Regions from separate parts of the Mesorhizobium sp. f-mel genome, predicted to be linked through region 4. Evidence: predicted binding sites of a transcription regulator. Region 4 holds the regulator's gene; each other region holds the start of a gene.

Region 1 (7,510 bases), on a different contig from region 4:
TGGAATTGCTGGCCTGCCCGCTGACCAAGGGCCCGCTTACCTGGGATCCGGAGCGAGGCGAGCTCATCTCGAGGGTCGCACGGCTTGCCTATCCGGTGCGTGACGGCATTCCGATCATGCTGCCTTCGGAGGCGCGCTCGCTCCCCTTCGAGGACGGATTGCCGCCGCGTCTGGGCGGACCGTCCTGAACGGTGTAAGGCCTATTGAAAATTGCGCCCTTTGGGCATGACCTTCTCCGCCTTTCCCGACAGCGCCACGAGATCCCGCTGGACCGGCGCGGCTTGTGGGGCATGTGCGTCTGCAACGCCCTCTTCGCGGTTGTCATTCTCCATGCGCCCACTGGCCGAAGGCTCATTGACAGGCTGGCCGTTGCCGGCCTCCTCCAAAAGCACGGACAGCCACGGTGTCAAATCCTCGACCTTGTCGGCGACGATATGGATGACGTCCGATTCCGACTGCAGTTTGCCGGTGACACGGATTAACCGCGCGCCCATGACAATGGGCCGGTAGCGGTTGAAGGTTCTTTCCCAGAAAATGACGTTGGCCACCGCCTGCTCGTCTTCCAGCGTCAGGAAAATCGCTTTGGCGTTACCCGGCCGCTGCCGCACCAGGACAAGACCGGCGACCGAAACCCGTTTGCCGTCCCGAACCTGGCCGAGGCGCGCATTGGGCGTGACGCCGGAACGCTCCAGCCGCTGGCGCAGAAAGGCAAGCGGATGCGCCTTCAGCGACAGGCCGAGCGAACGGTAGTCGTGGATGACGTGCTCGCCGAGCGGCATTGTCGGCAGCCTGGTCTCGGGCTCAAGATCGCGCAAGCGGATCGCCGGCTGGTCGAACAGCGGCAAGGTCTCGGCGGCACTCTTGCCGTCGAGCGCGCGGACCGCCCACAGGGCCTCGCGGCGGTCGAGGCCGAGCGAACGGAAAGCGTCGGCTTGCGCCAGCTTCTCGATCTCATCGACGTAGAGGCCTGAGCGCAGCCAGACATCGCGAACGGATTTGTAGCCGTCGCCGCGTCTGGCGACAAACACCTCCATGCGCTCCTTCGACAGGCCCTTGACCTGGCGAAAACCCAACCGGACGGCATGATTGGTCCGGATGACACCGCGCATTTCGGCATGGCGGCCGAGGATGCGGGCCGGGTCGAAGGGTGCGTCCTCCAATGCGCAGTCCCAACCGGAAAAATTGACGTCGACCTCGCGGATTTCGACGCCATGGTCGCGCGCGTCGCGGACAAGCTGAGCCGGCTGATAAAATCCCATCGGCTGGGAATTCAGGATCGCGGCGCAGAACACGTCTGGATAAAATGTCTTGAACCAACAGGAGGCATAGACCAGCAGGGCGAAGGAGGCGGCATGGCTTTCGGGAAAGCCGTATTCGCCAAAACCCTCGATCTGCTTGAAGCAGCGCTCGGCGAAGTCCTTTTCGTAACCCCGCAAAACCATGCCATCGACCATCCGCTTGCGATAATTGCCGATCGTGCCGGTGCGCTTGAAGGTGGCCATCGCGCGGCGCAGTTCATCGGCCTCGCCCGGCCTGAAGCCGCCGGCGACGATGGCGATCTTCATCGCCTGTTCCTGGAACAGCGGAACGCCCAGTGTCCTGCCGAGTATTTCTTCCAGTTCCGGCTTGGGATATTCGGGCTTTTCCTTGCCCTGCCGGCGGCGCAGATAGGGGTGGACCATGTCGCCCTGGATCGGGCCTGGTCGCACGATCGCCACCTCGATGACCAGGTCATAGAATGTTTTCGGCCTGAGGCGCGGCAGCATCGACATCTGGGCGCGGGATTCGATCTGGAAGACGCCGATCGTGTCGGCGCGGCGGATCATGTCGTAGACATGTGTGTCCTCGGCAGGGAGGGTGGCCAGCACATAGGGTTGCCCATAGCCATCCCGCGCCTCCGGATAATGATCCTGGAGCAGGGTGAAGGCGCGCTGCAGGCAGGTCAGCATGCCGAGCGCCAACACGTCCACTTTAAGGATTTTCACCGCGTCGAGATCGTCCTTGTCCCACTCGACCATCTTGCGTTCGTCCATCGCCGTCTTGATGATGGGCACGATCTCGTCGAGCCGGTCCCTGGTGATGACGAAGCCACCGACATGCTGCGACAGATGACGGGGAAAGCCCATGATCTCGTTGGCGCATTCGATCACATGCCTTGTCGATTGGTCGGTCTGGTCGAGGCCGCCGGCCCTGGTCTCCTTTTCGCCGAGCTCCGAGGTCGACCAACCCCAGATCGAGCTGGACAACGCGCTCCTGACATCGTCCGACAGGCCCATCGCCTTGGCCACTTCGCGCATCGCCGAGCGGCCCCGGTAGCTGACGACGGCCGCGGCAAGCGCAGTGCGCTTGGCACTGTATTTCTCGTAGATGTACTGGATGACCTCTTCGCGCTTTTCATGCTCGAAATCGACATCGATGTCGGGCGGCTCGTTTCTTTCCTCGGAAATGAAACGCTCGAAAAGCGAGTCGATCCGCTCGGGTCCCACTTCGGTGATGCCGATGCAATAGCAGACCACCGAGTTAGCCGCGGAGCCACGCCCCTGGCAGAGTATGCCCTGGCTGCGGGCGAATTTGACGATGTCGTAGACAGTCAGGAAATAGCGCGCGTAGTTCAGGCGCTCGATCAAAGCGAGCTCTTCCCGGATCCGCCTAGTCACATCGGCGGGAACGCCTGAGGGGTAGCGCATCGCGGCTCCCTCTCGAGCCAGCCTTTCCAGTTCGGCCTGTGGCCCGAGGCCCGATTCCGTCGGTTCATCGGGATAATTGTATTGGAGGTCACTGAGAGAGAAGCTCAATTCGCCGGCAAAGCGCAGCGTTTCCGCCAGTGCTTGCGGATGCCGCCGGAACAGCCGCGCCATCTCCATTGGCGGCTTCAAATGGCGCTCGGCATTGGCCGCCAGTTCCAGCCCCGCTTCGGCAACAGGCACGTTGAGGCGGATCGCCGTCAGCACGTCCTGCAACCGGCGCCGTTCGGACGTATGGTAAAGAACGTCGTTGGTCGTCATCAGCGGAAGGCCTGATGCCTCAGCCATGGCAGCTGCCTGCTCGATACGGTAGTGGTCGTTGCCGCGATAATCTGGCGAAACGGCAAGCCGCAGATTCTTGCCGAAGCGGTCTTTGAGTCGGCTAACCAGCCTGAGACCATCCTCCGCCGGCGTCGACAGATCCGGCAGGACCGCCAGGGACATGAGATCGCCCCATTCAAAAAAGTCGTCGCGATAGAGAAGCGGTGCGCCCTTTTCGCTATCGTCGCGCATATTGGCTTGCGTCAGCATGCGGCACAGATGGCCCCAGCCCTTGCGGTCCTGCGGATAGGCGAGAACGTCGGGCGTGCCATCGCAAAAAACCAGGCGGCAGCCGGGATGATAGGAAAGACCTTCCACCTTGGCCTGCTGCCAAGCGCGCACGACACCGGCCACCGTGTTGCGATCGGCAAGCCCGATCGACGAAAAGCCCAGAAACTTTGCCGCGACCACCAGCTCCTCCGGTTTCGAGGCGCCGCGCAGGAACGAGAAATTCGACTGGATGCCGAATTCGGCATAGGGAACGACCGTCAGCGCGTTCATGCGAAGACCCCATGCATGAACCAGCGCGGCGGGACTTGAGAGGCGCCGTAGAGACCCTGGCGGTAGAGCCAATAACGGCGGCCGTCGCTATCCTCGATGCGGAAATAATCCCGGGTCGGCGCGTCTTCCGGCCCCGACGTCTCCCGCCACCATTCCGGGGCGATGCGTTCCGGCCCTTCGGCGCGCGCGACCCGGTACAGCGCGCGCCGCCAGCGGAAGTTCATCGGCGGTCCCTCAGGCATTTCGGTGGCCGGCACCTCGATCGGTTCGGGCGAACGGAACAGCCGGATCGGCCGTTCCGGCCGAAAGACAGGCGTGGATGAAGTGTCTTGTATCTTGTCCGGCTTCTTCGGCGGAGAGACCCTTTGCGGTGCCTCCGCATAGGGAAGCGTGGCGACGGCGCGCTCCGGCAGATGACTCTCGACGGCAACCGGTTTCAAAACCGCGCTTTCGCCGAGCCGGGCGCGGATGCGGTCGGCGAAAAGGGCGATGTCGGCGCCGTCATCGTGCGTTTCGCCGGCGAGATCCGCCTGCTGCATGTCGAAGGCCGCGGCCGACAGGACCGAGAGGCGCACGAGATCGAAGCCATAGCCGGCATCGATGTCCTGTTCGAGCGCGGCGAGCCTTTCGTGAAACAATTTCTGGATCAGCAACGGCTCGCGCAAGGGCCGCGACGTGCCGACGGCGATGCGGCTGACGGCGCCGTCAACGCGGAAAAGCAGCAGCGCCAGCCTTCTTGCGCCCTCGCCGCGGCGCTCGAGGTCCACCTTCAATGTCGTCGCCAGCATTTTCACCAGCCGCTCTAATTCGTCGGTCAGCATGATGGGTTCTGCGAGATGGCGTTCGACCGAAAGCGGCGCGACCGGCAGGCGCGGCGACACCGCCTCGTCGAGGCGGCCGAGCGCCTGGTCGAGGCGCAAAAGCAGCGATGTGCCGAAGCGGCGGGCGAGCGGCGCGCGCGGTGCTGCCATGACGGCGCCCGCCGTGCGCAGGCCGACGCTTTCCAGGCTGGCGCGGATATCAGGCTCGATGCGCAGCGCCGCCAGCGGCAAGGGTGCGAGTAGCGCTTCCTCCTCGCCACCGGGGACGATGCGGTCACTGGCAAACCGCGTTGCCGCCCAAGCAGCACCAGGTGTGGCGGCAAGGCCGGCGCGGACATCGAAACCCTGATGGAAAAAGCGCGACAGAATGTCGTCCAGCATCGCCCGTTCACCGCCGAAAAGGTGGGTGCAGCCGGTGACGTCGAGAAACAGGCCGTCGGCTGCGTCGATCGCCACCAGCGGAGTGTAGCGGTCGCACCAGTCGGCGAGGCTTTCGAGCAGGCGGCGGTCGGCCTCGGGATCGGCTTCCACTACGTCGATCGATGGGTGCATGGCGCGCGCGTCGGCTATGCCCATGCCGCGCTTCAGATGAAGCGCCTCAGCCCGCTCGTCGAGGGCGGCGATGCGCTGCGCGTTCGCTTGGCGATGGCTGATCACCAGGGGCAGGTGATCCGACGGCCGCGAACGCCAGGACCGCCCCAGACGCTGCCGCAGGATCCTTTCCGCGGCGAGGTGCGGAAACCACAGGGACAGGATTCGCTGCCCGTTCTTCCCCGGCCCTTCTTTCCTCGAAATTGCGTTCATCCGGGTTCCACTCCAGTGTGAATTGTCCCGGCAAGGCCGTGCGGCTCTTGCCGATGCTGACGGTGAAGGCGGGGCGGCCGATCGAGCCGGCGAGCGGCCCGGCGAGCGTCTGGCGTGGTGCCGACGGCGCAGCCGACAGGACGAGGCGGACGGATGCCGCCGTCGGTTCGGCCTCGCCGGCCTGGCGCAGCAGGAACACCGGCCGGCCGGCGCTCTGTGCCCGGGCGTGCAGCCGCCGCGTCGCGGTGAGGTCCAGCCGCTGCGGGCTGCCGCGGATTTCGAGGATGACGGCGGCGAGCGCCGTCATCCGGGCGGCTTCCTCGGCGACCCACAGCCCATCGAGGAGCCTTGGCGCCTCGGAAAACAGCAATTGCTCCGGCTCGATCCCGAAAAGGCCATGAAGCCCTCTGGCATAGGGGAAGCCGGCCTCGCGGAAGACCTCCGCGGTGCCGATCCACAGGACCGGCAGTCGCGGCGGCTCCTGTTTGAGGATCAGGCTGACGAGCGACAGGGCGAAACCGGCGACGACCCCGGCATCACGTGTCGCGGCGCCATGGATCTCGCTCAGCGCCGCCTTCGGCAGGCCGCCGCTGAGCGCAGTATCGAGACCCTCCGCGCCGGTGCGCAGAAACGCATCGGGCGGCGCCACGGCGAGGCCGCGGCGGACGATTGTTAGATCCCGGGGCGTGACATCCGCATCAACGGGAGCTGCGCCGGCCGGCGTCTCCAGGCGCTCGGGCAGCGTTCCCTCGATCTTCGCGATCTGTCGGCGCAGGGCAAAAACAGTCTCCCGCGCCACGGCGCTTGTCGCCATGACGGTCAGCTTCCACTCACAATTGTTCCTGTTATGTTCCTATTGATTCCAGAGGCCGCCCGAAGAGTCAAGCGGAGTCATGGGGAATTTATTCCTGCCCGCGTCGGGACGGCAAACCGGCCATTTGCCGAGTCCGGCTCGAAAGCCTATATGCCGGGATCAGAAGGACAAAGCATGGCCCGCATCTATAAGACCCGTACCTGGCACGACGAGCTTTCGCCGTCGATGGAGGAAATGGAGTTCCTGGCCTTAGAGGCTTACGCCCATCTGCCGGAGGAATTTCGCAAGCTGACCGGCGAGATTATCATCCAGATCGCCGAATTTCCGACCGACGAGATCATGGACGATCTGTCGCTGGAAACGCCTTTCGACCTGCTCGGCCTGTTTGAGGGGCGCGGCATCGCCGAGCGCTGGAATCCGCAGACCGGCGAGGGGCCGAACCGCGTCACGCTCTACCGCCGCGCCATCCTCGACTACTGGGCCGAGAACGAGGAGACGCTTGGCGATATCGTCACTCATGTGCTGATTCACGAGATCGGCCACCATTTCGGCCTGTCGGACGACGATATGGAACGGATCGAAGAGGCAGCGGAGTAGGCTGCCTCACGCTTCGTCATCCCAGGGTCTCCGCGACGGAGCTTCGCTCCTGCTTCACCCAGGGACGAGGGATGAGCGTTTCAGCGCCCTACCAATCGCTGAGCTTGGTGCTGGGCCCGTATTCCTGGCCCTCGACATCCTTCACCACGGCCTGGCCGCAGCGCATGCTCTTGGTCTGCTTGTCGTAGGAATAGGTCGGCGAGCCGAACAGGTGCCAGCCCTTGTTCAGCGCCGCTGTCACCTTGTGGCAGAAGCTGGAATCGTCCGGAGCGGACAGAAAGCGGTAGAGTTTCATTTTCATTCCTGTGGTGGGTTGCCAATCATGCCCCGATGGCGGCCGCCTTCGCCAGCAGTTTTTCGGCCTGCGCCAGATGCAGCCGCTCGACCATTTTTCCATTCAGTGCGATGGCGCCCTTGCCGGCATTTTCGGCAAGTGCGAAGGCAGCTTTCACCAAGCGCGCCTCGGCCACGGCTTCGGCAGATGGCGCGAAGGCCCGGTTCGCGGCATCGATCTGAGCCGGGTGGATCAGCGACTTGCCGTCAAATCCCATGGCGGCCGCTTCCGTGCATTCGCGCGCAAAGCCATCCAGATCGCGAAACTCATTGAAGACCCCATCGAGTAGGTCGAGGCCACCGGCGCGCGCGGCGAGCACCATCTGCATCAGCCACGGTGTGAGATAGCGCCGGTCGGGCGTGGCGCGAATGCCGGTGTCCTTGACCAGGTCGTTCGTTCCGGCAACGAAACAGACCAGCCGCGAGGCCGGATCGCGGCCAAGCTCGGCAATCGGCCCGATGTTGAGCAGAGCCTTGGGCGTTTCGATCATCGCCCATAGTTTCACCGCGTCGGGTGCGAAATTGTCGTCGAGCACGTCACCGGCCTCGAGGACGTCGCGCGGCGTGTCGACCTT
Region 2 (7,510 bases), on a different contig from region 4:
TGATCGACACCGGCCTGGTGCAGCACGATGGACAGCGCCATGCCGGTCGGCCCGGCACCGATTATCAGGACTTCCGTAGTTTCGGGCAACATTTCTCTCTCCATTTGTCAACGATCGTTGACTTTCTAGCCGAACCCATTGCATTTGTCAACGGCCGTTGGCATATGAATTTCATGACCGAGAATCAGCCGAAGAAACCCAGCAAGTCGGACCGCACGCGCGCCCAAATTCTCGAGGCCGCGAGGCTCCTGTTCGCCGAGCACGGCTATGACGGCGCCTCCATCCGCGACGTCGCGGCGCATGCCTCGATCGATCCGGCCATGGTGATCCGCTATTTCCGCAGCAAGGACGAACTGTTTGCCAGGGCGGCGGTCGTCGACCTGCAATTGCCGGCGCTGCGGGTGATCGATCGAAACGCCATCGGTGAAACGCTGGTCAGGCGTTTTCTCGAAATCTGGGAAGGCCCGGCCAGCGGTCCTGGCATGGCAATTCTGCTGCGTTCGGCGACGTCGAACGAATTCGCCGCGGAAAAATTGCGCGACGTATTTGGCAACCAGGTGAGGCCGGTGGTTGCGGCGGTCTCTGACCCCGCCGATGCGGGTCGACGGGCCGGGCTCGTTTCGAGCCAGCTGCTGGGTCTGGCGATGTGCCGGTACCTGCTGCGGCTTCCGCCAGTCGTCGCCCTGTCCCACGACGAAATTATCCAGAAAGTCGGCCCTACTTTGCAGCGCTATGCCGTGGGAGAGGACGGGTCTTGAACCAATCCGTTCTGCATTGCTGGCACACTGGTCCTCGTGCAGCGACTGCGCCGACGATGGACGCGGCGCCGACCTTGTGCCGAAGCGGCACGCAAAAGTTAACGGCGGCCGCACAGCCTGTGCAAAACCTGTTCCCCGCCTGTGGATACCCGGTGGAAAACCTGTTCACGACACTACATATTGGGGTGAACAAACCGGGAAACTCCCGCCAGCGCTGATTCGTCGCCGTTTCGTTCCGGCTTTGAGCGGAAGGTTAACTACAAAAGGCTGAAAACATCCCCAAATGGTTAAGGCGCGTTAGGAAAGATTAATAATTTCAAAATGTTGGTGACACCGCCGACCTGCTGTCGATCGTTCATCGGCAAAGGTTAACGGCGAGTCAGCCCTGCATGAAACGGGCCATTTCGGCGATTCAGCATGTGGTGAGACTCGCCGGCGAAAAATCCAGATGTAGCCGTGAACAAACCCTGAATCCGCGCGAGTCAGCGATTCGTAGCCGATTCGTTCCAGACTCGTTCCAACTGTTAAATCGGAACGCCCTACTGTCTAATCGGAACAGATTATCGAAGCTGAGGGGAGCCTTCGAGCTGCCGTCGGAACATTCCGCTTTCGCTTCGCGCCCGAAATCCCTATGTGCTTGTCACACGCGCCAGCACGGGGCGCGCTCCCGACAACGCGAGGCAGAGAGCCTTATTTCCAGGTCGATGAACATCCAGCCGAAACACACTGAACCGCTGATCCTGTCGGGCCGCGACGTGACCGCCGTGCTCGGGCCGACCAACACCGGTAAGACCCATCTCGCCATCGAGCGCATGGTGGCGCATGAAAGCGGCATTATCGGCCTGCCGCTCCGGCTCCTCGCCCGCGAGGTTTATACACGCGTCTGCGAGAAGGTCGGCGCTCACAAGGTGGCGCTCATCACCGGCGAGGAGAAGATCCAGCCCGACGGCGCCAGATATTCGGTCTGTACGGTGGAAGCCATGCCGCGCGAGACCGACGCCGCGTTCGTTGCCATCGACGAGGTTCAGCTGGCCGGCGATCTCGAGCGCGGCCACATCTTCACCGACCGCATCCTGCATCTGCGCGGCCGCCAGGAGACACTGCTGCTGGGTGCGGCCACCATGCACGGCATCCTCCAGCGTCTGCTGAAGGGCGTGTCGGTGGTGACGCGGCCACGGCTGTCGCATCTCGCCTATGCCGGCTCGAAGAAGCTCACCCGCTTGCCGCGACGTACGGCGATCGTCGCCTTTTCCGCCGACGAGGTTTATGCGATCGCCGAACTGATCCGCCGCCAGCAGGGCGGTGCGGCCGTCGTGCTCGGTGCGCTATCGCCCCGCACCCGCAACGCGCAGGTGGCGCTGTTCCAATCGGGTGATGTCGATTATCTGATCGCCACCGATGCGATCGGCATGGGCCTCAACCTCGATCTCGATCATGTCGCCTTCGCCCAGAACCGCAAATTCGACGGCTACCAGTACCGCAATCTGACGGCGGCCGAGCTCGGCCAGATCGCCGGCCGCGCCGGCCGGCACATGCGCGACGGAACCTTCGGCGTCACCGGCCAGGTCGATCCACTGGATGAGGAACTGGTCAAGAAGATCGAAGCGCATGATTTCGACCCGGTGAAGGTGCTGCAATGGCGCACCGCGCGTTTCGATTTCGCCAACCTCGACGCGCTGAAGCGCTCGATCGAGACCAACGCCCCGGTTGAAGGCCTGACGCGCGCGCTGCCGGCGGTGGATGCGCAGGCGCTCGAGCACCTGTCCCGCGACGAGGACATTCGGGCGCTTGCCACCGACGCCAGGCGCGTGGCGCTGTTGTGGGAGGCCTGTGCCCTTCCCGACTACAGGAAGATCGCGCCAGCCCAGCATGCCGACCTGATCGCCTCGATCTATATGGACCTTGCCAGGCATGGCCATGTCGACGAGAACTACATGGCCGAGCAGGTGCGCCGTGCCGACACCACCGAGGGCGACATCGACACGCTGTCGCACCGGATCGCCCAGATCCGTACCTGGACTTTCGTTTCCAACCGGCCCGGCTGGCTGGCCGATCAGGCACACTGGCAGGAAAAGACGCGCGAAATCGAAGACAGATTGTCGGATGCGCTGCATGAGCGGTTGACGAAACGCTTCGTAGACCGCAGGACTTCCGTCCTCATGCGGCGCCTTAGAGAAAATACCATGCCTGAAGCCGAAATCAGCCCAACCGGAACCGTCCTCGTCGAAGGCCATCATGTCGGCGAGTTGCAGGGGTTCCGCTTCACCGCCGACCAAAGCGCCGGCGGCGAGGACGCCAAGGCGGTGCGTGCAGCAGCCCAGAAGGCGCTTGCAGCCGAATTCGAGGCGCGGGCCGAACGCTTCGGCGCCTCGGCCAACGGCGACATCGCGCTCGGCTCCGACGGCACGTTGCGCTGGATCGGCGCGCCGATCGGCACGCTGGTAGCAGGCGACGAGCCGCTGAAGCCGCGCCTTGTGCTGCTGGCCGACGAGCAACTCACCGGACCCGCCCGCGATAAGGTCGCGGCCCGCGCCGAGCGCTTCGTCAATTTCCAGATCGAGTCCCTGCTGAAGCCGCTGGTCGACCTCAAGAACGCCGAGCAGATCACCGGCATCGGCCGTGGCATCGCCTTCCAGCTCGTCGAGCATTTCGGCCTCATCAACCGCCGTGACATCGCCGAGGAGATGAAGTCGCTCGACCAGGAAGGCCGCGCCGCCCTTCGCCGACTCGGCGTGCGCTTCGGCGCCTACCACGTCTTCGTGCCCGCGCTGATCAAGCCCGCCCCGGCTGGACTGGTGACGCTGTTGTGGGCGCTGAGGAGCGACGGCAAGGACAAGCCCGGCTTTGGCGACGTGGTTCACGCGCTGGCCTCCGGCCGCACCTCGGTGGTCATCGATCCCACGTTCGACAAGACCTTCTACAAGCTGGCCGGCTACCGCAATCTCGGCCGTCGCGCGGTGCGCGTCGACATCCTTGAACGGCTGGCCGACCTGATCCGGCCCGCAACCAATTGGAAGCCGGGCCTCGGCCAGCGCCCCGACGGCGCCTATGATGGTCAGTCCTTCATGGTGACGCCGCCGATGATGTCGATCCTCGGCGCCACGGCCGACGACATGGAAGAGATTTTGAAAGGCCTCGGCTACCGGGCAGAGCCGAAGCCGGCGGTCGAGGTGAGGGCGCGGCTCGAGGCACAGGACAATGCCGCGCGCGAAGCCGCCGCGGCCAAGCAGGCGGCGGAAGAACAAGCCGAGCAGGCCAAGGCAGCCGAAGCCGCGATTGCGGACGCAGCCGCCGAGGCGCCGGCCGGGAGTTCTGAGCCGGATGCAGTGGCAAAAGCCACGGCCGAAGCCACGGCCGAAGCCCCTGCGGAACCCTCCACCGAAGGTGAAGCGGAGCCTGTCGCGAAAGCTCAGCGGGAAACTCCGGCTGAGGTCACGGAAGAGGAGCTGCCTGCAGCCGAAGCCGCAGCCGAAGCGCCTCCGGTATCAGCGGCTCAGCCAGAGGCAGAACTCGAAACCGCCGAGGTTGAAGTCGCATCGGCGGAGCCGGCCTCCGAAGCCTCGCCTGCAACGGAAGCAGTGTCGGCCGAACCTGCCGCGACGGCGGAAGCCGCCACCGGCGAGGCTGCTCCCCAGGCCGAGAAAGAAGCCGAAGAACCAAAGCCCATTCTGTTGTGGCGGCAGGGCCGCTTCGACCAGCGCCCGCGCCACCGCCACCATGACAACCGGCCCCGTGATAGGGACAATCGCCCGCGCAACGGGCAAGCCGCGCGCGATGGCCGTGGCGACGCACCGGCAGATGCCACCGGCGGACAACCGGTCGGCGCTCCAGGCAGCCGGCCCGCCCATGAAGGACGCCGCGACGGCGCCGGCAAACCGCGCTTCGACCGCAGCAAGTTCAAGCCCAAGCCCCAGGGCGAGACGGGAGAGCGGCGCGACGGCAAGCCGCAGGGCGAGCGTTCCGATCGTCGCGAAAGCCGGCCCGACTGGAAGGGCGGCAGGCCGGAGGGCAAGGGTGGCGCGCCCGGTGGAAAGCCCGCGTTCCAGCCGAAGCCGCGCGAGGAGCGTCCCGTGCGCTTCGACCCGGATTCCCCCTTCGCCAAGCTCGCCGCGTTGCGCGACCAGCTGAAGAAGTAGGTTCGCTCGCTCCGATGGTCGCTGATGCCCGCCAGCGCATCGACAAATGGCTGTTCTTTTCGCGTGCGGTGAAATCGCGCTCGCTTGCAGCGAAGCTGGTGGTGGCCGGACGCGTCCGCATCAATCGCGACAAAGCAGCGCAGGCCTCCGATCTGGTCCGCGCCGGCGACGTCCTGACCATCACTCTCGAGCGGCGCATCTTCGTCTGGAAGGTGCTCGGCACGGGAAGCCGGCGCGGCCCCGCAGAGGAAGCGCGCTTGCTCTATGAGGATATGTCGCCACCGCCGGTGCCAAAAGGCGAGGCCGTTCCCGATGCGATTCCCGCACTGCGCGATGCCGGCAGCGGCCGCCCCACCAAGAAGGAACGCCGGGAGACCGACCGGCTGCTCGGCGATGACTGACGCATAACTGGCTTTCGTCGCGTGGCCCGTCTGGAATTCCATTCCGGAAACGCCGGTATCGCGCGCAATGGCTGCTCTTGCAAGCGGCGGGCAAAGACGTTACCTCACCAAAAAAGCCTACCGCATTGGGAAACACGATGCGTGAATTCAAAGCGTTAGAGCGTGCATTTGTGCGTCCGATTGGACGCACCTCGCTCTGATAAAACGTGACGTCCCGGAGCCGACTGATGACCTATGTCGTGACCGATAACTGCATAAAATGCAAATACATGGACTGCATCGAGGTCTGTCCGGTCGACTGTTTCTATGAGGGCGAGAACATGCTCGTCATCCATCCCGACGAGTGCATCGACTGTGGCGTCTGCGAACCGGAATGCCCGGCCGACGCGATCAAGCCTGACACCGAGCCGGGGCTCGACAAATGGCTGCAGATCAACACCGAATATGCCGATAAATGGCCCAACATCACCGCCAAGAAGGAGCCTCCGGCCGACGCCAAATCCTTCGATGGCGAGGCCGGCAAGTTCGAGAAGTATTTCTCCCCCGAGCCCGGCGAGGGCGACTAGCGCCTGACTCCGAAAATCGGAATCGATTTTCGAAAAGTATCATGCGCAAGATCAAAACTGTCACAGCGTCCCGTGCACGTCCAAAACGGGCGCGTGGCGCTGTAACGGCGACGCCGATTTGATCGGCATGACGCGGCGTAATAGGCACTGCACATTAACTGCCCTGATAGGCGGAGATCGCGCTTGACCTTCGCGCGTGCAGCAAAGCCTTGATTCTTCCGACTTTTTGTGCTATATGAGCCAAACATGCCGGTGACACAACGTCGATTTATGGCGCAAACGCCCCAAATCACTGAAAGGTGAATTTCTCAATCCGGACCAGAGTGATCTGGGGCAGGCAGTCGCAATTATGCGGCTTGCTGACCTCGGCTATTCCGGTGGTTTCGTAGTTGTGCGGCTAACGATCGGTTACCCGATCGCGCGAGTTCGGCCGGCAGAATGCCGGTACCACACCAAGGAGTTCATGGCGTAATGGCAACAATCACCCCGCAGAAGAAGTCCAGCGCAGCGCGTCACGGTTTTAAGACCGGCGAGTACATCGTCTATCCGGCGCATGGCGTCGGCCAGATCGTCTCGATCGACGAGCAGGAAGTTGCGGGCCACAAGCTGGAACTGTTCGTCATCGACTTCCAGAAGGACAAGATGCGTCTGAAGGTTCCGGTTGCCAAGGCGACCTCCATCGGCATGCGCAAGCTGTCGGAAGAGGATTATGTCGATCGCGCGCTGAAGGTCGTGCAGGGCCGCGCCCGCGTCAAGCGCACCATGTGGTCGCGCCGGGCTCAGGAATATGATGCGAAGATCAATTCCGGCGACCTGATCTCGATCTCGGAAGTGGTGCGCGACCTCTACCGCGCCGACAACCAGCCGGAGCAGTCCTATTCCGAGCGCCAGCTTTATGAGGCGGCACTCGACCGCATGGCGCGCGAGATCGCGGCCGTCAACCGCATGTCGGAAACCGAAGCGGTGCGCCTCATCGAGGTGAACCTCAACAAGGGTCCGAAGCGCGGCGCCAAGGCCGACAACGAAGAAGCCGAGCAGGAAGAAGCTGCCTGAGCGCTTCTCGCCTTCGAATTGGAAAAACCCGGCCTCGCGCCGGGTTTTTCTTTGTATGCATGTCGTTATCCCAAAACCGCTACGAACTTTTGGGCGACATGCATTAACCTTCGCCGCCTCCTTCCTTCTCTGCCTCCTGCTTCAGCGTCGCGATGAACCGCCTGGTTCGCTGGCGCTCCGGATTGCTGAACAGGACAGCGGCGGGGCCTTTCTCGACGACGCTGCCGGCGTCGAGAAACACCACCTCCTGCGCGATCTTCGATGCGAGGCGCAGGTCGTGCGTCGCGATCACCATGGTGGTCCCCTCGCGGGCGAGCTGGCTGAGCACGTCGACCACCTCCTGCGCCAGTTCCGGATCGAGCGCCGAGGTCGGCTCGTCGCACAACAGCACTTTCGGCGATGGCGCCAGCGCCCGGGCGATCGCAACGCGTTGCTGCTGGCCGCCTGACAGCGTCGCCGGCCAGGCATCGGTCTTATGCGCCATCCCGACCTTTTCGAGCAGAGCGAGCCCCCGCTCGCGCGCCCTCGCCGTCGGCCATTTCAGCACCGTCACCAGCCCCTCCATGACATTCTCGATCGCGGTGCGGTGCGGGAAC
Region 3 (7,510 bases), on a different contig from region 4:
GATCGCGGCCGACCTCATCCTGTTTGCCGTCCGCTTCCTGCTGATGCGGGAATGTGAGCGGGCCCGCAAGCGCGGGGGAACGGGGCCGCTGGCAGGCCTCATGGCCGCCGGGGGGCCATGGTCGGTGATTTTCGGCCTCGGCTGTTATGGCTGCGTCGTCAGCGGGCATATGGCGCTCGCCGTGCTGGCTGCCCTGAATGTCGCAGGCGTCGTCGGCGTGGTATCGTCCCGCAACGCAGCCACCCCGCGCTACGCAATATTCGTCATGCTGGCCGTAAGCCTGCCTTTCCTGGCTGGCGCGCTGTTTTCTCCGGCGTCCGGAATGTCTATCGTCGGATTTCAAGTGCCGTTCTATGTGGCCGGCGTCATCATCGTGCTGCTTCAAAATCATGCGATCAACGCCCGCATGATCCGCGCCGAACTGGACAATCGCGATCTGGCGATCAAGGACGCGCTGACCGGCCTGCCAAACCGCATTTTCCTTCAGGAGAAACTGCGCGGCATGTGCAGCGAGCTTGCGGCGCCGGCAGCAAATGGCGGCAGGCCGTTTGCCGTTCTCAGCATGGACCTCGACGGCTTCAAACACGTCAATGACCGCTTCGGCCACGCGGTCGGCGACATGCTGCTGCGCAAGGTGGCCGAACGATTGAAACGCGCTTTCCGACCGGGGGATGTGGTCTTTCGCATCGGCGGTGACGAATTCGTAATCCTGCTGCCCGGCACGTCCGAGATCGAAGCCACCTACCTGGCAAAGCGGGCCATTGAGAAGATTTCGGTACCTTTCGACCTTGGCCTGGGCACCGCAATACCCATTGGGTTGAGCATTGGAAGCGCCTTCGCGCCTGCCGACGGCGGCGAGCCTGAAATTCTTCTCAGCTGTTCCGATCACGCGCTCTATGAAGCCAAGCGCACCGGCAAGGGCCGTTACTGGGCACATGTGCGGGCCGCGAACTGACGATCACAGCGATCATTGAGGCCTTTTGTCGCCTCCGTCCATCCAACATCCCCGCCTAAAGCGCCGCGTATGACGCGATTCATGCGACGCGCTTTAAGTCTTTGTTTCTTATGCATGTCGTTGTCCCAGGACCGCTGCGCACCCAAGGATTAAGCCCTAGGGCATGCTTTTGGGCGACACTAGGCCTGCGGCTATACGGCATGAAACCATAATCTTGGCGGGATGGCTGGCCCTTATGTCTGGCCGTGACAGGCCTTGCGCTTTCGACTATCGCTTTTGCCCATGACGTTGCCGACCGATCCCGCTGCAAATCTCGCCGCCCTCATCCGCTGCCGCTCGGTGACGCCCATTGAGGGCGGGGCACTGAGCACGCTGGAAAAAATGCTGAAACCACTCGGCTTTTCCGTCGAGCGCCCGGTGTTTTCGGACGACGGCACGCCCGATATCGAAAATCTCTATGCGCGGCGCTCCGGCAACGGTCCGCACCTGATGTTCGCCGGGCATACCGACGTGGTGCCGGTCGGCGACGAGGCCTCATGGACGCATCCGCCTTTCGCCGCGGAGATCGCCAAAGGCGAGATGTTCGGCCGCGGTGCCGTCGACATGAAGGGCGGCATAGCCTGTTTCATCGCCGCGGTGGCGCGCCATCTCGGTTCGAAAGGCGGCCTGAAAGGCTCGGTCTCGCTGCTGATCACCGGCGACGAAGAAGGGCCGGCCATCAACGGCACGACAAAGCTGCTCGAATGGGCGGCCGCCAAGGGCGAGAAATGGGATGCGTCTATCGTCGGCGAGCCGACCAATCCCGACGCGTTGGGCGACATGATCAAGATCGGCCGGCGCGGCTCCTTGTCCGGCAGCATCACCGTCAACGGCCGCCAGGGCCACGCCGCCTACCCGCAGCTTGCCGACAATCCGGTGCGCGGGCTGATGACGCTGGTCGAAGCCTTGCTGCACCCCGTCTTCGACAACGGCACCAAGGACTTCCAGCCGACCAATCTGGAGGTGACCTCGATCGATGTCGGCAATCCGGCCACCAATGTCATTCCGGCAAAGGCGACGGCCACCTTCAACATCCGCTTCAACGACACATGGACCGCCGAGACCATCCAGGCGGAAATCCACAATCGCCTCGACAAGGCGGCGAAGCGCAAAAAATACCGGGCCGGCAAGACGACGCCGGTCGATTACGAGCTTGTCTGGCGCGACCGGCCGAGCCACGTCTTCCTCACCCGCGACGACCGTCTGATCGAAGCGCTCAGTGGTTCGGTCAAGGCGGTGATCGGCAGGAAGCCGGCGCTTTCCACCTCCGGGGGCACCTCCGACGCGCGCTTCATCAAGGACTATTGTCCAGTGGTCGAATTCGGGCTGGTCGGCAAGACCATGCACATGGTCGATGAACGCGTCGCGCTTGCCGAGCTCGAGACGCTGACGCAGATCTATCAACGCTTCATCGAAGACTGGTTCGAGCAAGGCGCATCGTAATCATGCTTTCGTCCGATGAAACCTATGCATCGCTGACCGGCGCCTGGCGACTGATGCTCGGCAAGGCCGACGGGCTGCGCCAGCTCGACCTTTCGGCCGACGGTTTCTGGAATTCCTTCTTCGCCATCGTCGTCGCGGCACCGGCGCTGATCGTCGGTTGGGTCGGCCTTGCCAACGAGATCGGCGATCCGAGTGCATTCGCGGGCCGGTTCAGCATGCTGATCCGTCTGGCGACGGTCGACATCGGCGCCTGGGTGTTGCCGCTCGTCGGCCTTGCCCTTGTCGCGCCGCGCGCCGGCATTGGCGGGCGTTTTGTTCACTATGTCGTCGCCAGCAACTGGACGTCGGCGATCATCGCCTGGATGATGCTGCCAGCAGCGTTGATCGGGCTTTTCCTGCCGTCCACCAACGAATTCGCCGTATTGGCGTCGCTGCTTTTGTTTGCGCTGTCGATGATCCTGACCTGGCGAATGACAAACGTCGTCATCGGCAGGGGCGCAGCTGTCGGTACCGCTGTCTTCGCCGGCATGTTCGTGGCGTCGCTGGTCGTTGTGTTCGGCCTGCGGGCGCTGCTCGGCATCGGCGCGCCGGCTTAATGCATGTCGCCCGAAAGTGCGCAGCGGTTTTGGGACAACGACATGCATAAAAACAGGAACTTAAAGCGCGTCGGATGAATCCTTTCAGACGCGACGCGCTTTAGTCGACCTTCGGATAATCCACACCGACGAGAAAAAGTCCGTCGGGCGGCGCCACCTGGCCGCAGGCTGCACGGTCGCGCGCGTCTAGCGCCGCCTTCAGGTCGGCAACCGTCCAGCCGCCTTCGCCGACGCGCTTCAGCGAGCCGACCATCGAGCGCACCTGATTGTGCAGGAACGAGCGCGCCGAGGCTCGCACTTCGATCACGTCACCCAGCCGACCGACATCCAGCCGGTCGAGCGTCCGGACCGGGCTGTCGGCCTGGCACTGGGTCGAGCGAAACGTGGTGAAATCATGCCGCCCCAGCAGCACCTTTGCCGCCTCGTGCATAGCCTCGGCGTCGAGCCGCTTCGGCACCCACCAGATCTTGCCCTTGTCGAGTGCCGCCGGCGCGCGTCGGTTGACGATGCGGTAGAGATAGTGGCGGCCGATCGCCGAGAAACGCGCGTCGAAGCTATCAGGCACGACAGCCGCCTTGAGGATGGCGATGCGCGCCTTGGCCGTTTGCAGGTGGGCATTGACGGCATCGCGCACGTTGTCATCAGGCCATGCCTTGACGAGATCGACATGCGCCACCTGAGCAGTCGCATGGACGCCGGCATCGGTGCGGCCGGCGCTGCGCAGCGAGACCTGTTCGCCGCAGAACCTCTCGATCGCCTGCTCGATCGCCTGCTGCACCGAAGGCTGGTCTGCCTGACGCTGCCAGCCGGCATAGGGGCTGCCGTCATATTCGATGTCGAGGCGAAAACGCGGCATTCCTAAGCGGGATTGAGGTTAGGCGGCGAGCGCGGAGCTAAAGGCTGAAGCGTAGACCAGCCTGCCGGTCTCAGGCGCCTCGCCCCAGGCCAGCGCCTGCAACGCTTCGCCCTGGTACTCGCTTTCGAACTTTTCGGCGCGCGCATGGCTGTAGCCGAAGCGGCCATAATAGGCAGGATCGCCAAGCACTACCGCGAGCGCTTCGCCGGCTTCCTTCAGGCGGATATGCGCCTCGCGGATCAGCGCGCCGCCGATGCCGGTGCCATGGAATGACGGCTCGACCGCCAGGGGCGCCAGCGCCACGGCCGAAAAGCTCTTGCCGCCGTTCTGCACGAAAAGCCGCGAAAACAGGATATGGCCGACCACCTGTCCATCTTCTTCCGCCACCAGTTCGACGACGGCGTCGCCGCCGCTGACCAGCGCATCGACCAATCCGGCCTCTGCCTGCTGGCCGAATGCGTGTTCCTCGACAAGGCGAATCGCCTTGCGGTCTCGCGGCGTCGCCGCGCGTATTGACATCATGCTCATGAGAATTTCATTCCTTTTTCGAGCTTGGCCCCGTGCAGAAACTCCTGCGCGGCAATGGGCCTTCCGCCCGCACGTTGAACTTCGACCAACCTGATCGCGCCTGACCCGCAGGCGACCGTCAGCCGGTCGTCGAGAATTCCTCCCGGCTCGCCGGCGCCTTGCGAAAGCGTCGAGCGAAGCAGTTTGAGCCGTTCCAGACGGCCGCCGATTTCGGTCTCGCACCATGCGCCGGGAAAGGGCGACAGGCCGCGAATATGATTGTGGACTTCGCCCGCAGGCCGCGTCCAGTCCATGTGCGTCTCCGCTTTATCGATTTTTTTGGCGTAGGTCACCCCCGCCGTCGCCTGAATGGTAAATGTCAGGGCATCCCGTTCCAGCCGTGCCAGCGCTTCCGCCATCAGCGCGGCGCCAATGAGCATCAACCGATCGTGCAGGTCGCCGGCCGTCATATCGGGTCCGATGGCGCATTTTTCGACCATGGCTACCGGGCCGGTGTCCAGGCCTTCTTCCATCCGCATGACCATCATGCCTGTCTCGGAATCGCCGGCCATTACGGCGCGCTGGATGGGGGCGGCGCCGCGCCAGCGCGGCAACAGCGACGCGTGACCATTGAGGCAGCCGAGCCGCGGCGCCTCGAGAATGGGTTTGGGCAACAGCAATCCATAGGCGACGACCACGGCGACATCGGCCCGCAAGGCGCGGAACACCTGCTGCTCGACCTCGCTTTTCAGCGACACCGGCGTCCGCACCTCGACGCCCAGTTGCTCCGCCTCGCGCTGAACCGGCGACCGCGTCAGTTCCAGCCCGCGGCGACCGGCGGCGCGCGGTGGCTGGGTATAGACGGCTTCTATCTCATACCCGGCTTCCGCGATCGCCCGCAGCGTCGGAACGGAAAAATCGGGGGTACCCATGAAGATGACGCGCAGGGGCATTTTGAGCCTATCCCACCAACTTGCCCGGCGCCTTGTTGCCTGCCTTGTCCCTGGCGAGCTTCTTGAACTTCTTCACCACCATGTCGCGCTTCAGCTTCGAGATGTGGTCGATGAACAGAACGCCGTTGAGATGGTCGATCTCATGCTGCAGGCAGGTCGCCATCAGCCCTTCGGCCTCGATCTCCTGCAGCTTGCCGTCACGATCGAGATATTTCACCCGCACGGCGGCGGGGCGCTCGACCTCGGCATAGTAATCCGGGATCGACAGGCAACCCTCCTCGTAGACCGAGCGCTGATCGGCGCTCTCGAGGATTTCGGGATTAATGAAGACATGCGGCGCCGGCGTCTCGTCTTCCTTGGCGAGGTCAACCACCAGCATGCGCAGCGGTTCGCCGACCTGGATCGCCGCCAGACCGATGCCCGGCGCATCATACATGGTCTCCAGCATGTCGTCGGCCAGTTTGCGCAAAGCGCCGTCGACACGCTCGACCGGCTTTGAAACCTGGCGCAGGACGGGATCGGGAAGGATGATAAGCGGCTTGATCGACATGGCGTCTCACCTAAGACCTCGAATGAAAAGCGTCAACCGGGGCATTTGCAGCGCTGTTCACGTTTTGATCTGTCCCGTCAGGCCGAATCATCTATGCTGTCCATATGAACGAGTTGACCACCATCCTGTCCGAACCGATCGCCCGGCTCGGCGCCACCACGATCACGCTCGGCCACGCATTGGCATTCGGCGCGATCCTGTTCCTTGGGCTGTTCGTGGCGCTCGTCGTCGCGCTGTGGCGCTCGGCCAAGGCGCGTGCGGTGGCTGCCGCCGAAGCCGCCGACCACGCCCGCGACGCCGAGGCGCGGATGGCCGGTATCTTGCAAAGCCAGGCCGAGATGCAGGGCCGCATGGGCGCCATCGCCGAAGTGTTCGGGGCGCGGCAGGCCGAACTCACACAGTCGATCGGCCAACGCCTCGACGCGATGACCGGCCGTCTCGGCCAGACCATGACCGAGCAGACGAGATCGACGCATGAGAGCCTCGCCAAGCTGCAGGAGCGGCTGGCGGTCATCGATACGGCGCAGGGCAACATCCAGTCGCTCGCCGGCCAGGTCGTTCAGCTTCAGGCGATCCTCTCCAACAAGCAGACGCGCGGCGCCTTCGGCCAGTCGCGCATGGAGGCGATCGTCGCCGACGGCCTGCCGCACGGCGCCTATGAATTCCAGGCGACCCTGTCGAACGGAAGCCGGCCCGACTGCCTGGTGAAGATGCCGAATGGGGCGCCCGCACTTGCCATCGACGCCAAGTTTCCGCTGGAAGCCTGGAATGCCATCCGTGCCGCCGAAGGCGCCGATTTGCAGAAGGTCGCCGCACAAGCGTTCCGGCGCGATATTGAGGTGCATGTCCGCGATATTTCCGAAAAATACCTGATCCAGGGCGAGACGCAGGACACCGCCTTCATGTTCGTTCCGTCGGAATCGGTGTTCGCCGAGATCCACGAGAATTTCGAGGGGATTGTCCACAGAGCGCACCGCGCCCGAATAGTCATCGTCTCGCCGTCGCTGCTGATGCTGTCGATCCAGGTCATCCAGGCGATCCTCAAGGACGCCCGCATGCGCGAGCAGGCGCATCTGATCCAGGGCGAAGTCATCCGGCTGATGGAGGATGTCTCGCGCCTCGACGAGCGGGTGCGCAAGCTGCAGAGCCATTTCGGCCAGTCGGCGAAGGATATCGACGACATCCTCGTCTCGACGTCGAAGGTGACCAAGCGCGGCCAGAAGATCGAGGCGCTGGAGTTCGGCGCGCAGCCGACGGAGGAAGACGCCGGATCGGCCGGGACGACACATGGGACCGGCGCGAGGGCCGAAGCAGGCGCACGCGTCGCCGACTCCAAGACCGGCCAGCTGAGGCTAAGGGTGGTCGAAGGCGACGACTGAGAGGCTACTGCTCCTCCACGATCGTCGTGCCTGCGAATTCCGGCAGCCAGTGCAGCGCCGAGCGGTGCCAGATCTGTTTTCTCGGGATCAGTTGTTCGCGCTGTCGCGCCGTGCCGACCCTGATGCCGTAGACTTTCGGCCCGTCGCCGACCGACGTGGCATAGAGATGCGAACCGCACTCGCCGCAAAAAGCCTGGGCGCGCCTGGCGCCGCTCGGTGCGGTCTTGATGTA
Region 4 (7,510 bases):
GCCTTCGGTCCGGTGCTGCTGCGCGTCACCGACATCAAGCCCGAAGTGGTGAAGCCGCTGGCCGAAGTGTCCGCAGATATCCGCAGGGATCTGGCGCTGGGCGAGGCAAGCCGCATTCTGTTGGATGTGCACGACAATTACGAAGATATCCGCGCTTCGGGCAGCACGCTCAAGCAAGCGGCCGAAAAACTGAAGCTGAAGGTCGTCACCATCGACGCGATCGATCGCACCGGCCTGAGGCCGGACGGCACCATCGTCAAGGACCTGCCGGAATCGCCGGAACTCATCAAGGCGGTGTTCGACGCCGAACCGGGCACCGAGAATCCCGACCTCACCACCGCCGACAACGGCTTCGTGTTCTACGAGGTGGAGTCGATCACGCCGGCCCGCGACCGCACGCTGGATGAAGTCCGACAGAAGGTGGTAGCCGACTGGACAGCGGCGGAAACGACCAAGCGGCTCACCGCAAAAGCGGACGAGCTCGAAAAGCGTCTCAAGGCCGGCGCCACGCTCGACGTGATCGCGAGCGAGCTCAAGCTTGAGAAGCAGACCAAGCGCGGCGTCAAGCGCGAGGCGGACGACGTCGATTTCGGCAAGGAAGGGGCGGCTGCGATGTTCGGCGAAGGCGAAGGCGGGACCGGATTGATCCCCTCGCCCACCGGCGACGGACAGATCCTGTTCAAGATCGCCGAAGTCTTCGAACCTGCCGGAGCCGACGCCAGCTCGGTGCCGGACGACGCGCAGAAATCGTTCACCGCCGGCATGTCCGACGACCTGCTCGACCAGCTGGTGGCGCAGCTTCAGACGCAGTACGACGTTCGCATCGACCAGACCGCCGTTGCCCAAGCCCTGACCAGATGAGCGCGCTCAAGACCCATATCGCCAAGGTCGCCACCGGCAACTCCCTTTCCTTCGAGGAGGCGCGCGAGGCCTTCGACATCATCATGTCGGGCGACGCTACGCCCGGCCAGATCGGCGGCTTCCTGATGGCGCTGCGCGTGCGCGGCGAGACGGTGAGCGAGATTTCCGGCGCCGTCGCCACCATGCGCGCCAAGATGCTGCGCGTCGACGCGCCCGCTGGCGCGATCGACATCGTCGGCACCGGCGGCGACAATTCGCACAGCGTCAACATATCGACCGCATCCGCCTTCGTCATCGCCGCCTGCGGCGTGCCGGTGGCCAAGCACGGCAATCGCGGACTATCCTCGCAGACCGGCGCCGCCGACGTGCTGACCGCGCTCGGCGTCAAGATCGATATCCCGCCGGAAACGATCGGCCGCTGTATCCACGACACAGGCGTCGGCTTCATGTTCGCGCCGGCGCATCATCCGGCGATGAAGCATGTCGGCCCGATCCGCGTCGAGCTCGGCACCCGCACCATCTTCAACCTGCTTGGCCCGCTCTCCAATCCGGCCAGTGTGAGCCGGCAGATGGTCGGCGTCTTCTTGCCTGAATGGATCATGCCGGTGGCCGAGACGCTGAAGGCACTGGGCGCCGACCACGCCTGGGTCGCCCATGGCGACGGCTATGACGAGATCACCACCACCGGTGAGACCCAAGTGGCCGAACTGGTCGGCGGCGAGATCCGCAGCTTTTCACTGACCCCGGAAGCGGTCGGGCTGAAGCGGCACACCAAGGACGAGTTGCGCGGCGGCGACGCCGCCTACAACGCCCAGGCGCTGCGCGATATGCTGGGCGGCGCTGCCGGCGCCTTTCGTGATACAGTGCTGATGAACGCCGGCGCCGGACTGGTGGTGGCGGGCAAGGCGACGACGCTTGCCGACGGCATGGCGACGGCAGCGCAAGCCATCGACAGCGGCCGGTCGCTGAAAGTGCTCGACCGGCTGGTCGAGATTTCGAACGGATAGAGCCGTGTCTGATATCCTGCGCAAGATCGAAGCCTACAAGCGCGACGAGATCGCTGCGGCGAAGGCGCGCGTGCCGCTTGCCGAGATCAAGGCGCGGGCGAAGGACACCGACGCAGCGCGCGGCTTTCTCTCGGCTCTTGAAGCCAAGCGCAAATCCGGCAGCTTCGCGCTGATCGCCGAGATCAAGAAGGCGAGCCCGTCCAAGGGCCTGATCCGCGCCGATTTCGATCCGCCGGCACTGGCCAGGGCCTATGCGAAAGGTGGTGCTGCCTGCCTTTCCGTGCTGACCGACGCGCCGTCCTTCCAGGGCGCGCCTGAATTCCTCACCGATGCGCGCAACGCCGTGACATTGCCCGCTTTGCGCAAGGATTTTCTGTTCGAGCCCTATCAGGTGTTCGAAGCCCGTGCGTGGGGCGCGGATGCCATCCTGATCATCATGGCGAGCGTCGATGACGCCGTGGCCAGCGAACTCGAAACGACGGCGTTCGAACTCGGCATGGACGCACTGGTCGAAGTGCATGACGAGGCCGAGACGGAACGCGCGCTGAAACTGTCATCGCGGCTGATCGGCATCAACAACCGCAATCTCCGGACCTTCGAAACCAGCATCGAGACCTCGGAGCGGCTCGCGAAGATGGTGCCGGCAGACCGCCTGCTGGTCAGCGAGAGCGGTATTTTCTCGCACGAAGACTGCCGCAGGCTGGAACGGAGCGACATCGGTACATTCCTCGTCGGCGAGAGCCTGATGCGGCAACAGAATGTGGCCACTGCAACGCGCCTGCTTTTGACGGGCAAGGCGCCGGCTCATGCATCGGCCCGAAAATCGGAATCGATATTCGGAGAGCACGATGCATAGATTCAAAGTGCTAGAGCGTACTTTGCGCGTCCAAACGGACGCACGTCGCTCTAAGGCTGACTGACTTGACGGCCGCCCTCACCCATCTTGGCGCGAAAGGCGAAGCCAATATGGTCGATGTCGGCGACAAGGCGGAGACGACGCGCACGGCAATCGCCGAAGGTCTTGTCGCGATGCGGCCCGAAACGCTGAAGATGATTCTCGACGGCGATGCCAAGAAGGGCGACGTGCTGGGCACGGCGCGCATCGCCGGCATCATGGCGGCCAAGAGGACCCATGAGCTGATCCCGCTCTGCCATCCGCTGCTGTTGACCAAGGTATCCGTTGACATCGAACCGGACGCGACGCTGCCAGGCCTGAAGGTCACGGCGCTGGCCCGCGTCACAGGTAAGACCGGCGTCGAGATGGAAGCGCTGACCGCCGTCTCGGTCGCCTGCCTGACCATCTATGACATGGCCAAGGCGGTCGACCGCGCCATGGTGATCTCGGGCATCAGGCTGGTGGAAAAGACCGGCGGCAAATCCGGCGACTACAAGGCGGACGCCAAGGGGGCAGGCCAATAATGGCACTGCTTCCGGTCGCCGAGGCGCTCGAGCGCCTGCTTGAGGATGCTGCGCCCTTGCAGGCTGAATGCGTCGCCCTGATGGACGCCGCCGACCGCGTGCTGGCGGAGCCGCTTCTGGCGCTCCGCACCCAGCCGCCATTCAACGCGTCCGCCATGGACGGCTATGCCGTGCGGGCCGAGGACGTCGCGTCCGTGCCCGCAAGACTTTCGGTGATCGGCATGGCGCCGGCCGGACGCGGCTTTGCCGGAACAGTCGGCCCGGCGCAGGCCGTGCGCATCTTCACCGGCGCGCCGCTTCCTGCAGGCGCCGACACCATCGTCATCCAGGAGAATGCCAGGGATCTCGGCGGCGGCAGCGTCGAAGTGACCGCGTCCACGGTTGAAGGCCGCAACATCCGCCGCTTCGGGCTCGATTTCTCCAAGGGCGACGTCCTGCTGGAGAAAGGCCGCCCGCTTGATTCGGCGGCATTGTCGCTGGCGGCGTCGGCCAACCACCCGCAGGTCAGCGTGGTGAAACGGCCGCTGATCGCCATCATCGCCACCGGCGACGAATTGCTGCCGCCGGGCAGCGACCTTGGCCCCGACCAGATCATCTCGTCCATTGCCTATGGCGTCGCCGCCGCGGCCCGCTCGGTCGGCGCCAGCGCGCTCGATCTCGGCATCGCCCCCGACCGCAAGGAGGCGATCGCCACGCTGGTAAAACAAGCGGTCGACGCAGGCGCCGACGTCATTGTCACGCTGGGCGGCGCCTCGGTCGGCGACCATGACCTGGTCCATGACGTGCTGACCGGTGAAGGCATGACGCTCGATTTCTGGAAAATCGCCATGCGGCCCGGCAAGCCGTTGATGTTCGGGCGGCTGGGCGACATCCGCTGCATCGGCCTGCCTGGCAATCCGGTGGCGAGCCTGGTCTGCACGCAGCTCTTTCTGAAGCCGCTGCTTGCGCGGCTCGGCGGCCGCGCCTTCCGGCAGGACATGCGTCAGGCGCGGCTCGGCGCCGCCATGCCGGCCAACGATCTCAGGCAGGACTATGTACGCGCGGTGGTGAAGGAAGAAGCCGGCACGCCACTGGCGACCCCGTTCGGCGTCCAGGATTCCTCGATGCTCAAAATGCTGGCCGACGCCAACGGGCTGATCGTGCGCGAGCCATTCGCTCCCCCAGCCGCGACGGGCGCCGCGTGCAGCGTGCTGATGCTACGCTGAACAAAACGTCAACACATTCATTAAACTTTAAACGGTTGCGGAACACAACTGGAACAGATAGTGTTTGTTCTGGGTTTGTTTTTCTGATTCTGTTGGGGGTCGCGATGCTGACACGCAAACAACATGAACTGCTGATGTTCATCCACGAGCGGCTGAAGGAAAGCGGCATTCCGCCCTCGTTCGACGAGATGAAGGAAGCGCTCGACCTCGCCTCGAAGTCGGGGATCCATCGGCTGATCACGGCGCTGGAGGAGCGCGGTTTCATTCGCCGCCTGCCCAACCGGGCCCGCGCGCTGGAGGTGCTGCGCCTGCCCGATTCGATCGCGCCCGGCCTCAATTCGGCTCGCAAATTCTCGCCAAGCGTCATTCAGGGCAGCCTTGGGCAGGGCAGCCTCGGACGACAGATCAAACCGGCGCCTTCGCGCCTGCCCGCGGCCGGCAATGACGACGACGTCGTTGCCACCATCTCCATACCGGTGATGGGCCGCATCGCTGCGGGTGTGCCGATCGAGGCCATCCAGCACCAGACGCATTCGATCTCGGTACCACCGGACATGATCACCGGCGGCACGCACTACGCGCTGGAGGTCAAGGGTGATTCGATGATCGAGGCCGGCATTTTCGATGGCGACACGGTCATCATCCGCAACGCCGACACCGCCCAGCCTGGCGAGATCATCGTCGCCTTGGTCGACGAGGAGGAAGCGACGCTGAAGCGGTTCCGCCGCAAGGGCGCCTCGATCGCACTGGAAGCCGCCAATCCGGCCTATGAGACGCGCATCTTCGGGCCGGACCGGGTCAAGGTGCAAGGCAAGCTCGTCGGACTGATCCGGCGTTACTGAGCGGCAGGCTTCTTGGGTTTCTCGGCCCTGCGGTATGGCGGCAAGCCCCTCGCCTCGCGCGAAAATCTCCGCTGCTCGTGCCAAGGCCTATATGGCTGTCTGACGGCAAAACGGATTTCTGCGCGCGTCGTCGCTGATAGCGGATCGAAGAAGACGGCGGCACTGCCCATGCGAGCGAGCTGCCGTTTGGTGACGACGAGAACCAGCGGATTGCGGCAGGGATTATAATAGGCTGTGGCATCGTCGATGACGATCAAATCCGCAAAGGCACAGGCTGGCCGTGCGGTTTTGCGGTCGTCGGCGAGTGCGATGATCGCGCCGGACGGGTGCCGGGCGAGGCACAGGCCGGCAGTGCAGTAGAAGGGCGCTCCAGGCGGCAGGTCGGCCGGGTCGGCGATGTCGAACCGCACGTCTCCTTTTTCGAATGTCTCCGGCTCGACAATGGTCGCTGAAACCAGCGCATGTTTCCAGTTGTCGGTGGTGAATTCGTTCGAACGCACCCGGTTGACGGCAAGTTCGCCGCCGCCGATCGGCAGCGCCACCAGATGCGCATCTTCCGAAATCAGCACATCGGGGGCGCGCGTGTCGGAAATCGTCAGCAGGCCGGCGAGCGCAAAGGGAAGTGCCGCAAGCCGCAACCATGTCGTCGCCATCGTAGCGATGACCAGGGCGACCGTCACCAGCAGAACCGACTGCAACGAGATCAGCCCGACTGCATCGACCGGCGACCGCTCGGAAATCCATCCCGATATTGCGATCATGGCCGTCAGTCCCTTGCCCATCATGTAGAGGAAAGGTCCGTCGAAGCCGAAAGGCATTGCCAGAGCGCTGAGGACGGCCAGAAACATGACGACCGTGACGATTGGCATGACCGCCAGATTGGCGAACAGGCTAAGCGGCGATACGCGCTGGAAGTGCCAGATGGCGAAGAGCGCGGTGGCGCTGCCGGCAATGATGGAGGTCATTGCGATGGTACCAGTCCCAGCGGCGAGTTTTCGCGTGACGAAGGCGACCGGCGACCGTCGCTGTGGCGGCGCCGTGGCCCTGTCGGCACGATAGTCGGACCAGCCGGCATAGGCGCCCACGAGAGCAGCAGTCGCGGCGAAGGACATCTGGAAGCTTGGGCCGACCACCTCGTGCGGCGACACGACGATGACGGCGATGGCAGAAATCGTCAGATTGCGCATGGTAAGTGCCGCTCGGTCGAACAGCACGGCGACAAGCATTACCGCCAGCATGATGAAGCTGCGTTCAGCCGCGACCACGATACCGGAAAAAATGAGATAGGCAGCGATGGAAAGGAATGCGGCAGCAGCCGCATATTTCTTGACCGGCCGGCGTGACGAAAAATCGGGAAACAGCGCAAAGGCGCCGCGCAGCAATCCCATGATCGTGCCGGCGACAAGCGCCATGTGCAGGCCGGAAATCGAGATGATGTGGTAGATGCCGGTGCGCCGCATCGATTCGTTTATCTCTTCGGGAATGCCGGCACGCACGCCGATGATCAGTGCGGCGGCAATCTCCCCCTCGGCGCCACCAATGCTGTCCCTGATATGGTCGGCAATGTTTTCGCGCGCCTTTTCGATCGAGGAAGAAAGGCGCGCGGCGAACGGCACATCCTCGGAAACGACGATCTTCGGATTGCCGAGGAAAAAGCCACTGGCACCGATACCGGCGAAATAGCTGTCAAAGGAGAAGTCATAACTGTCCGGCCTAACCGGGCCAGTCGGAGGCAAAAGCCGCACATAACCGGTTGCCACCGAGCCTGCAGTCATCTCAGCGGGAATTTTGCGTGCCGAAACCCTGACACGTCCCGGTGCATAACGCAGTGTCGGCCGGGCGGTCGACATCACGTCGATGGTCAGCCTGATCCGGCCGTTCGCCATCTGATCGAGCCTAACGACACGGCCGGTGAGCTGGGTCTGGATTTCCGAACCGAGCATCTGCGTTCCCGCGCGCCAGGTTTCAACCTTGGCGGCGAGAACACCGAGTGCGCACAGCAACGCTGCCATGAAGCACAGATGCGTCTTGCGCCATGAGCGGGTGACAGCCGCACACAATGCCGTGAGGACCACGACGGCAATGGGCTGCGGAAAGTCCGGTTCGACAGTAAGCGAAAAATAGATGATCACCCCGCACGCCAGAAAAACCGGCACCAGCAGGAAGGCGACGCCGC

What was found. The regulator LexA, encoded in region 4, represses DNA repair genes until DNA is damaged. The targets are predictions, from matches to a motif close to TGTTCNNNNTGTGTTCNG.
Region 1: ACWUKX_RS13635 (ImuA family protein) is a predicted target of LexA. The motif match lies at 6,029-6,046, and genes of this name have one in related genera.
Region 2: ACWUKX_RS10695 (helicase-related protein) is a predicted target of LexA. The motif match lies at 1,261-1,278, and genes of this name have one in related genera.
Region 3: ACWUKX_RS15860 (DNA recombination protein RmuC) is a predicted target of LexA. The motif match lies at 5,954-5,971, and genes of this name have one in related genera.

Annotation. Positions count from the first base shown of each region.
Region 1 covers NZ_JBSPTO010000008.1:191,931-199,440, reverse strand. Annotated here, with positions in the region: gene ACWUKX_RS13650 (Trm112 family protein) at 1-188, shown strand, start outside; gene ACWUKX_RS13645 (error-prone DNA polymerase) at 201-3,566, opposite strand; gene ACWUKX_RS13640 (DUF6504 family protein) at 3,563-5,044, opposite strand; gene ACWUKX_RS13635 (ImuA family protein) at 4,986-6,005, opposite strand; gene ACWUKX_RS13630 (metallopeptidase family protein) at 6,180-6,602, shown strand; gene ACWUKX_RS13625 (DUF1737 domain-containing protein) at 6,691-6,897, opposite strand; gene ACWUKX_RS13620 (HpcH/HpaI aldolase/citrate lyase family protein) at 6,923-7,510, opposite strand, start outside.
Region 2 covers NZ_JBSPTO010000006.1:48,387-55,896, forward strand. Annotated here, with positions in the region: gene ACWUKX_RS10685 (FAD-dependent oxidoreductase) at 1-41, opposite strand, end outside; gene ACWUKX_RS10690 (TetR/AcrR family transcriptional regulator) at 1-758, shown strand, start outside; gene ACWUKX_RS10695 (helicase-related protein) at 1,463-4,894, shown strand; gene ACWUKX_RS10700 (RNA-binding S4 domain-containing protein) at 4,909-5,295, shown strand; gene fdxA (ferredoxin FdxA) at 5,523-5,861, shown strand; gene ACWUKX_RS10710 (CarD family transcriptional regulator) at 6,333-6,914, shown strand; gene ACWUKX_RS10715 (amino acid ABC transporter ATP-binding protein) at 7,018-7,510, opposite strand, start outside.
Region 3 covers NZ_JBSPTO010000011.1:47,367-54,876, forward strand. Annotated here, with positions in the region: gene ACWUKX_RS15825 (GGDEF domain-containing protein) at 1-955, shown strand, start outside; gene dapE (succinyl-diaminopimelate desuccinylase) at 1,238-2,437, shown strand; gene ACWUKX_RS15835 (hypothetical protein) at 2,440-3,033, shown strand; gene truA (tRNA pseudouridine(38-40) synthase TruA) at 3,134-3,889, opposite strand; gene ACWUKX_RS15845 (GNAT family N-acetyltransferase) at 3,908-4,417, opposite strand; gene fmt (methionyl-tRNA formyltransferase) at 4,414-5,343, opposite strand; gene def (peptide deformylase) at 5,357-5,899, opposite strand; gene ACWUKX_RS15860 (DNA recombination protein RmuC) at 6,004-7,278, shown strand; gene ACWUKX_RS15865 (GFA family protein) at 7,283-7,510, opposite strand, start outside.
Region 4 covers NZ_JBSPTO010000022.1:72,690-80,199, reverse strand. Annotated here, with positions in the region: gene ACWUKX_RS23070 (SurA N-terminal domain-containing protein) at 1-861, shown strand, start outside; gene trpD (anthranilate phosphoribosyltransferase) at 858-1,868, shown strand; gene trpC (indole-3-glycerol phosphate synthase TrpC) at 1,873-2,724, shown strand; gene moaC (cyclic pyranopterin monophosphate synthase MoaC) at 2,790-3,287, shown strand; gene ACWUKX_RS23050 (molybdopterin molybdotransferase MoeA) at 3,287-4,492, shown strand; gene lexA (transcriptional repressor LexA) at 4,597-5,334, shown strand; gene ACWUKX_RS23040 (ComEC/Rec2 family competence protein) at 5,328-7,510, opposite strand, start outside.